One region of the Variovorax cryoconiti genome, then DNA from elsewhere that is predicted to be linked to it. Evidence: predicted binding sites of a transcription regulator. Region 1 holds the regulator's gene; the other holds the start of a gene.
The links. The regulator LexA, encoded in region 1, represses DNA repair genes until DNA is damaged. The targets are predictions, from matches to a motif close to ACTGTATNNNNATACAGT.

Region 1 (3,840 bases):
GCGCATTGCAACTTGCGCACCGCATCCTGGTAGTCGTCGAGGATCACAATGTTCATGGCGTGCCATTGTGCCTCGCGTCACGCGAAAGCTCTCAGGGGCGCGCTACGGTGCGCGCATCGCGCCAGAGGTCAAGGCCTCTGCGCAGCACACGTGCAGGCGAGCGTGCCCGAATGCGGGTCAGTGCAGCGGACGCCCGCCGCGCACGGTGTCGGCCGCCTCGAGTGCCGCGAGGCGGTCGAGTTCGGCACACACGTCTGCCATCCGGCCGGAGATCACGACACGGCCGGCGCGCCGGTCCGGCTGTTGCGCGTCGACCGTGCGGACCACGCGCAGCGGCCGCGCCGCCACCGGTGGATGCGCGTGCCCCGGGGTGGTGGTGCCAGCGCGCTGCGCGCAGGCTGGCCGCACGGCCACATAGCGCAGGTCGGCGTGGGCGTCGAAACTGACGTCGCGGCGCACGCGGCGCTCCGGCATCCAGCGGTGGGCGAGCGACTGCAGCGGGGTGAGCAGATCGACGAAAGTGAGCAGAACGATTCCCATGCGAACTCCAAGGTCAGAGGTTGAACACAGGCAGGATTGCTTGATGGGACTGCGCCAGGGTGATGGCCTGATTGCCATACGCCCGCCACCTGTCGCAGCCCTTGCGATGCGTTACATCAGCATGGTGTTGCGGATCAGCCCGACGGCCAGGCCTTCGATCTCGAAGGGCTCGCCGGGCTGAACCACGATGGTCGGGTAGTCGGGGTTCTCGGCATGCAGCTCGATCACCTGCTTGTTGCGCTTGAGGCGCTTGACGGTCACTTCGTCGCCCAGGCGCGCGACCACGATCTGGCCGTTGCGCGCTTCCTTGGTGGACTGAACGGCAAGCAGGTCGCCGTCCATGATGCCGGCATCGCGCATCGACATGCCGCGCACCTTGAGCAGGTAGTCGGGCTGATGCTGGAACAAGGTGTTCTCGACGTAGTAGGTCTGGTCCACATGCTCCTGCGCGAGGATGGGCGAACCGGCTGCCACGCGGCCCACCAGCGGCAACGCCAGTTGGGCCATGCCCGGCAGCGAAAGCGAGAACTGGTTGTCGCGCGACTCGTTGAGCGAACGCAACGCATCGCCCTTGAGCCGAATGCCGCGGGACGTGCCGCTGAGCAGTTCGATCGCGCCCTTGCGTGCCAGCGCCTGCAGGTGTTCCTCCGCTGCATTGGCCGACTTGAAGCCCAGTTCGGCCGCGATTTCGGCGCGCGTCGGCGGCGCACCGGTCTGCGCGATGGTGCTGCGGATCAGGTCCAGAATCTGCTGCTGACGGGCGGTAAGCTTGACGGCGAACTGCATGTGAACTCCTTGGTGCTGGTTGGATATCCAGTACCTGTATTTTTAAACAGTTTTCCGGACTTTGCAATAGATGGTGAACAAAAGCGTCTCGGGTGCGCGTGGCGTGCTCGTTCTGGGCACGGGCGGCACGATCGCCGGTCGGGCGGCGTCCGCGTCCGACAACGTCGGCTACACGGCCGGCGAGGTCGGCGTCGACGTCCTGCTGCAGGGGCTCGATCTGCCCCCGGGCTTGCCGGTGTGGGCCGAGCAGGTCGCCCAGCTCGACAGCAAGGACATGGACTTCGAGGTCTGGCAGGCGCTCGTGGCCCGCTGCGCCGAGTCGCTGGCGCGCGACGATGTTTGCGGCCTCGTGATCACGCACGGCACCGACACGCTGGAGGAGACCGCGTTCTTCCTGCAGTCCGTGCTGAGCCCGACCAAGCCGGTGGTGCTCACCTGCGCGATGCGGCCGGCGAGTGCGCTGGTGCCCGACGGCCCGCAGAACCTGCGCGACGCGATCGGCCTCGCGGCCTGGCCGGGCGCGACGGGCGTGACGGTGGTGTGCGCCGGTGCCGTCCATCGGTCGCTCGACGTGCAGAAGGTGCACACCTACCGCCTGGACGCCTTCGATTCGGGCGACGCCGGGCCGCTGGGCTATATGGAAGAGGGCGCCCTTCGCCCCCTCCGTGCCTGGCCCGCGTTGGAGAGCGCTGCCGCAGCGCGCCTCGACGCCGTCATCGCGACCGAACCCTTCGCATGGCCCCGGGTCGAGATCCTGACCAGCCACGCAGGCGCGCAGGGGCTGCTGATCGATGCGCTCGTGCAGGCCCGGCGGTCCGGCGCTGCCCATGCGGTCGACGGCCTCGTGCTGGCGGCAACGGGCAACGGCACGGTGCACCACGCGATCGAGGCCGCGGCCCTGCGCGCACAGGCGGCGGGCATCGCGGTGCTGCGCGCCACGCGTTGCGCACAGGGGCGCATCGTGGGCACGTCAGGCGCGGCGATTCGCGACGCCGGTGCGCTCACGCCGGTGAAGGCCCGCGTCGCGCTGATCCTGGAGTTGTTGGTGGCACGCGCACGCTGACGGCGCGTGCTGAGCGGGCGGCAGTCGCGCCGACCCTACAGCAGGGGAGCGAGCTGCGGCAGGCGTCGGCTGGCCCACAGATTCACCAGCGCGTCGAGCTCGCTCGCGTAGATGCCTGTCGAGCGTTCGGTGCGCCCGTCCGCATCGGGGATACGACTGTCCAGGCACGCATGCCACAGTGACTTGCGCAGTTGCCGATACTGGCCGAGGCATTCGTAGCCGAAGGGGGCCGACGTCGAGAGCGCACATCGGCGGATCAGCAACCCGCAGGTGTGCGCATAGGGGAGCCCTTTGGTCGACACCAGCAGGAAAGCGCCATCGTCCTGAATCACGCGCTCGCGCGGTATCTCGGACGTGAGCTCGGGGATGGAGGATGGCTTTTGCTTGGACATGACTCCAGGTATATCGGCAGCGCTGCGAGAGGCTGAAGGACGCGGCACTTCATGCGCAGCGTGGGGTGGAGAACCAATGCCTGACAACGGAAGTCACGGTATCGACATATCACGGCGTACGAGCGATGGATGTGCGACGTACGGCGCAGCGGCCTGGCCTTGCGCGGCCTACCATCGAGTCACTGATCGCGACGATGCAACACCATCCCCTCATTTCCAACTTCCCCTTGCTCGACGAGGCCGACGTCTGTCTGGTCACGGCGGATGCGTCGTTCCGCTCCGAAGAGGTGTCGGTGCACCGGGCGATCGGCGAATTGCTGCATGCGGTGAGGGAACTGCTCGAACTCGATGTCGTGTTCGTCGGAGAGATCGTCAAAGGCCGTCGGGTCTTCAGGTACATCGACACGGTGTTGGCGCCGCCCCCGATCGACGTCGGCGGCTTTCATCCGCTGCCCGACACGATCTGCCAACGCATCCTGGACTGCCGTCTGCCTGCGCTCATTCCCAATGTGAAGGCGATCGCGCACGCGCAAGGGTTGTCGGCCGAGTACACCGCACTCGGCGCGCACATCGGCGTGCCGGTGCGCCTGCCCAACGGGCGGCTGTACGGGATGTTGTGCGGCTTCAACATCGGCGGCGGCTGCGCCTTCACCGTACGCGACGTGAAGCGGCTCGAGATCGCTGCGAGCAGTGCGGCCTACCTGATTGCCCGGGCGGAGGGCAACGACCGCTATCAATCCGACCCGGCCCTGGTGTAGGGCCCGGCCCTATGCCACCGCCCGGCCAGCAGGCATTTGCAGCTGCTCTGCCAGCGCCCGCACGCTCAGCGGTGCCGAACCCTCGGCCTTGTTGCTGATCGTGACGTACACCTTCTGCGCGGCATCCGCGGTGCCGGCGATCACCCGGGCCAGGGCCGTTCGGATGTCGAGGTCGGGATGGACCATCTTGTCGAACGGGGCGTACAGCGCCTCGGCGTCTTCGTAGCCGTAGGCGCCGTGGCGGCGGTTCACGTTCCAGCGGCAGACCAGCGGCCCCGGCCAGAGGGCGCGCAGCATCGGC
Region 2 (3,840 bases), on a different contig from region 1:
GGTCGGCTTCTGGAAGGCCTCGCCCAGGCTCATCGCCGGGATCTCGACCGGGAAGCCTCCTGCCTGCCACACGCCGCGCTTCACTTCTTCCACGCGCTGCTTGAAGTGCGTGTGGCAGGAGTTCATGTCGCTCCAGGTGTTGAGGATGGCGATGACCGGCTTGCCCAGGTAGTCGTCGCGGCTGAAGCCCATCTGCGCGGTGCGCGAGCGGTGGCCGAAGCTGCGCAGGTCCTTGACGCCGTACCAGCGGTGGGAGCGGAGGTCTTCGGGTTGTTTGCGGCGGGGCACAGGAGGGGGTGGGGCGGGTGGTGGGGTGGCGGTCATCGCGGTATGTCGGCAGTCGTCGTTGATATTGAATGTTAGCGCTGTCATTTCTGATTGAACCAAGGGTTTACCTCTGGTTTTGCGCGGAAACTCGAATCTGGTTGTGTCCGCTGTCAGCGGATGTCCGCAGGGTGCGGAGAGCGGCGGGCGCGTGTCAGACGCTGTCGCGTTCGATCAGCGAGAAGCCCAGGTCGATGACCTTCTGTGCCACGTCGATGCCCTTGGCGCGCTCGACGATGAAGCGCGCCGCCTGCCGCCCGATGGCCGTGCCGTCGATGCGCACCGTCGTGATGGCGGGGTGCGCATGCTGCGCGAAGGCGAGGTCGCCGAAGCCCATCACGCCCAGGTTGTCAGGCACGCGCAGACCGCGCGCATGCGCCTCGGTGATCACGCCATGCGCCAGCGCGTCGGAGCTGCAGACCAGCACGTCGGTCTTCGGATGCGTCGCGAGCAACTCGGCCAGCGCGCTGCGGCCGCTGCCCAAGGTGGTGGGGGCCGGCACGGTGTGCACCGCCACCTTCTGCACGCCCAGGCTCGCCATCGTCTGCTCGAAGCCGGTGCGCCGGAGCTCGGCGCGCTGGTCGTCGCCGGTGACGACCGCGGGGTCCCGGTAGCCCTTGCCATGCAGGAAGCGCGCGATGGCCGCACCGACCTTCTCGTGCGAGAAGCCCACCAGCATGTCGACCGGCGTGGGCGTCAGGTCCCAGGTCTCGACCACCGGGATGCCCGAGGCAAGCAGGCGACGGCGGCCTTCGGCCGAATGCATGATGCCGGTCAGCACGATGCCGTCGGGCCGGCGGCCGATGATGGCGTCGATCAGCGCGTCCTCACGCGAGTGGTGGTAGCCGCTCTGGCCGAGCATCAGCTGGTAGCCGGCTTCGTCCAGCGCCTCGGTCAGCGCCTGGATGGTTTCGAGGAACACCGGGCCGGCGATGGTCGGCACCAGCGCCGCGACCAGCCGGCTGCGATTCGACGCCAGGCCGCCCGCCAGGCGGTTGGGCACGTAGCCGGTGCGCTCGACCGCTGCGCGCACTTTCTCGCGCGTGTCCGGCGACACCAGGTCGGGCGTGTTGAGCGCGCGCGAGACGGTGATGGTCGACACGCCCGCCAGCTTGGACACGTCGCTGAGCGTGATGCCGCCGCTGCCGCGCCGGGCCGCACGGCCGGGAACAATCTGTTGGATCACGAAAGGAACACTCTGGAAGTTGGCGATAGAGAAGGGCGCCAGCGTGGCGTTTCATTATCTCCAGTGTCGCCCTGCCGACCTTCTCTGCGCGTGGACGCTCAGGCGCTGTGCCGCAGGCGATCGCGGAGGGGCGTTCGGAGGCCCAAAGGTTGCCATGCGTAACGAAAGGCGACTGCTCTAGAACCTTCGGGCTACTTTTGCAAGGCTGTCTTCGGGAATTCGAGGGTAGTGCTTTCCCTTGGGGACATCCCCCGAATCCAAGGCGCCGCTGCATCATGGTCCATGACCAAGCTTTTCCTTTATGTGCTCAGCATGGGCGTGTCCGTGGCGCTCGTCCGGTACGTGGGTCCGACCGCACTTCTTGCGGTGTTCGCACTCTGCGGCTGCACCTTTCTGTTCTCCACGGGCGCGGTGTGCGAGTCGTCCGAGACGGACAGCGACCACGGGTTCGCTTGAACGCTGGCAGCCACGCCTCGAGCGTGCGCTATGGCGTCGATCGGCGTCGACATTTGACGTGACCTGACGCGGTAGGTGCTGCGCAGGTGAGTTCTCAGGACCGCCAGAACTGAAAGAGCGACCGCTTGAGCGGGCGCTGGGCGGCCTCGACGGGCGCATGGGCCGGCATCGTCCGGGCCGACCGGCGCCGCAGTTCGACCTCGTGCTCATGGGCGTGGCCCCGGGCATGCAGGCTGCCTCTCATTGCTTCGGACCGCCACCTTCTCGCACGGCTGAAAAGTTCGTCATCGGAGAGGTCAGCCAGTACGGTCATGGCTCGATTCTGGCGATCTCGCATGGCAGCATGTGTGAAGGATTGCACGCTCGGCGGCGACGGATGACAAAAAGAACGAGCGCACGCCGGCCCACGTCACGGTGACTCCGCTGAGCGGACATGCGCTGTCACCAGAAAGGCGTTGCCCATCGGCAGAATACTGTATAAAAATACAGTTAACAGTCGATTCCGCCATGGGCCAACCTTCCCTTTCCTCGTCCCCCTTATCTCTTTCCTTTGCCTCTGCCCGACACAATGTCTGGCGCGGCGACGAATTGGGTGCGGCCGACATGCAGGTGGAGGCCACCGGTCATCCGGCGCTCGACGCCGAACTGCCCGGCGGTGGCTGGCCGGTGGGCGCCATGACCGAACTGCTGCAGGACCGGCCCGAAGCGCATGTTTGGCCATTGCTGCTGCCTGCGCTGGCCCGAGCCGTGGCCACGCGCGGTGGGCCGGTGGTGCTGATTGGTGCGCCGCACGAGCCTTTCGGGCCGGCCTTGGCGGCCGGTGGGTTGCCCACCGAGGCGCTCCTGTGGGTGCGCAGCGACGCATCAGCGGCCCGGATGTGGGCCTGCGAACAGGCCTTGCGCTGTGCCGACGTGGCGGCCGTCATGGCCTGGCTGCCGCAAGCGCGGGTGGGCGAGCTGCGCCGCCTGCAGCTGGCGGCCGCGCAGCACGAGGCGCTGCTGTTCGTGATGCGGCCCGAGGCCGTGGCGCAATCGGCCTCGCCGGCACGGCTGCGCCTGCAACTGGTGGTGGCCGACGGCGGGCAGATGGACGTGCACCTGCTCAAGCGCCGCGGCCCGCCGCTCGCACAGCCGCTGACCTTGCCGGCCCGCAGCGAACGCATGGTGGCGCTGCTGGCGGCCAGCCAGTGGCGGCGCCAGCGTCGCGAGCAGCAGAATGCCCTCCAGATCGCCCCTGTCCAGGGTGCGACCGTCGTGCGCCTCGATGTGCGCAGCAGGCGCAGAGAGGAGGGCACCCATGCAGTGGATCGCCTTGCGGTGGCTGCCTGAAGACAATGCCGCAGTGCCTTCTTCGGAAGGCGCTGCGCCCGTCCGGCCTGCCCCCGAACTGCCGCTGTCCCTCGAGGCCCTCGGCTGGTGGGCATTGCGCTACACGCCGCGCGTGGCCTGGCTCGACGAGGCGCTGGTGCTCGAGGTCTCGGCCTGCGAACGGCTGTGGGGCGGCCTGCAGCCCCTGATGCGCCTGATGACCGCCTGGAACCCCGTGCCCGGCAGCCGCCTCCAGAAAGCGCAGGGCGCCACCAGCCTGGTCGCGCTGGCGCGGCTGCGCCTGTTCGCACTCGGCCAGCAACCGCCGACCGACATTCCGGCGGCCCTGCCCCTGCACACGCTGACAGCCGCACGCGAACATCTCGACGTGCTGGCCCGCATGGGTTGCCGTACCTGGGGCGACGTGGCAGCGCTGCCGCGCGGCGGGCTGTCGCGGCGCTTCGGCGCGGCGCTGCGCGAGGCGCTCGACAGGGCCTGGGGCCTGCGCCCCGAGCGTCACACCTGGCTCACACTGCCCGACAGCTTCGAGCAGAAGCTGGAGCTGC

Region 2: imuA (translesion DNA synthesis-associated protein ImuA) is a predicted target of LexA. The motif match lies at 2,439-2,456, and genes of this name have one in related genera.

Annotation. Positions count from the first base shown of each region.
Region 1 covers NZ_JBPJZI010000005.1:397,036-400,875, forward strand. The annotation lists gene ACSFA2_RS15695 (D-2-hydroxyacid dehydrogenase family protein) at 1-56, opposite strand, end outside; gene ACSFA2_RS15700 (hypothetical protein) at 178-540, opposite strand; gene lexA (transcriptional repressor LexA) at 652-1,326, opposite strand; gene ACSFA2_RS15710 (asparaginase) at 1,397-2,389, shown strand; gene ACSFA2_RS15715 (hypothetical protein) at 2,425-2,781, opposite strand; gene ACSFA2_RS15720 (GAF domain-containing protein) at 3,009-3,539, shown strand; gene ACSFA2_RS15725 (DUF72 domain-containing protein) at 3,549-3,840, opposite strand, start outside.
Region 2 covers NZ_JBPJZI010000015.1:26,658-30,497, forward strand. The annotation lists gene araD (L-arabinonate dehydratase) at 1-288, opposite strand, end outside; gene ACSFA2_RS24445 (LacI family DNA-binding transcriptional regulator) at 479-1,510, opposite strand; gene ACSFA2_RS24450 (hypothetical protein) at 1,793-1,966, shown strand; gene imuA (translesion DNA synthesis-associated protein ImuA) at 2,474-3,295, shown strand; gene ACSFA2_RS24460 (Y-family DNA polymerase) at 3,264-3,840, shown strand, end outside.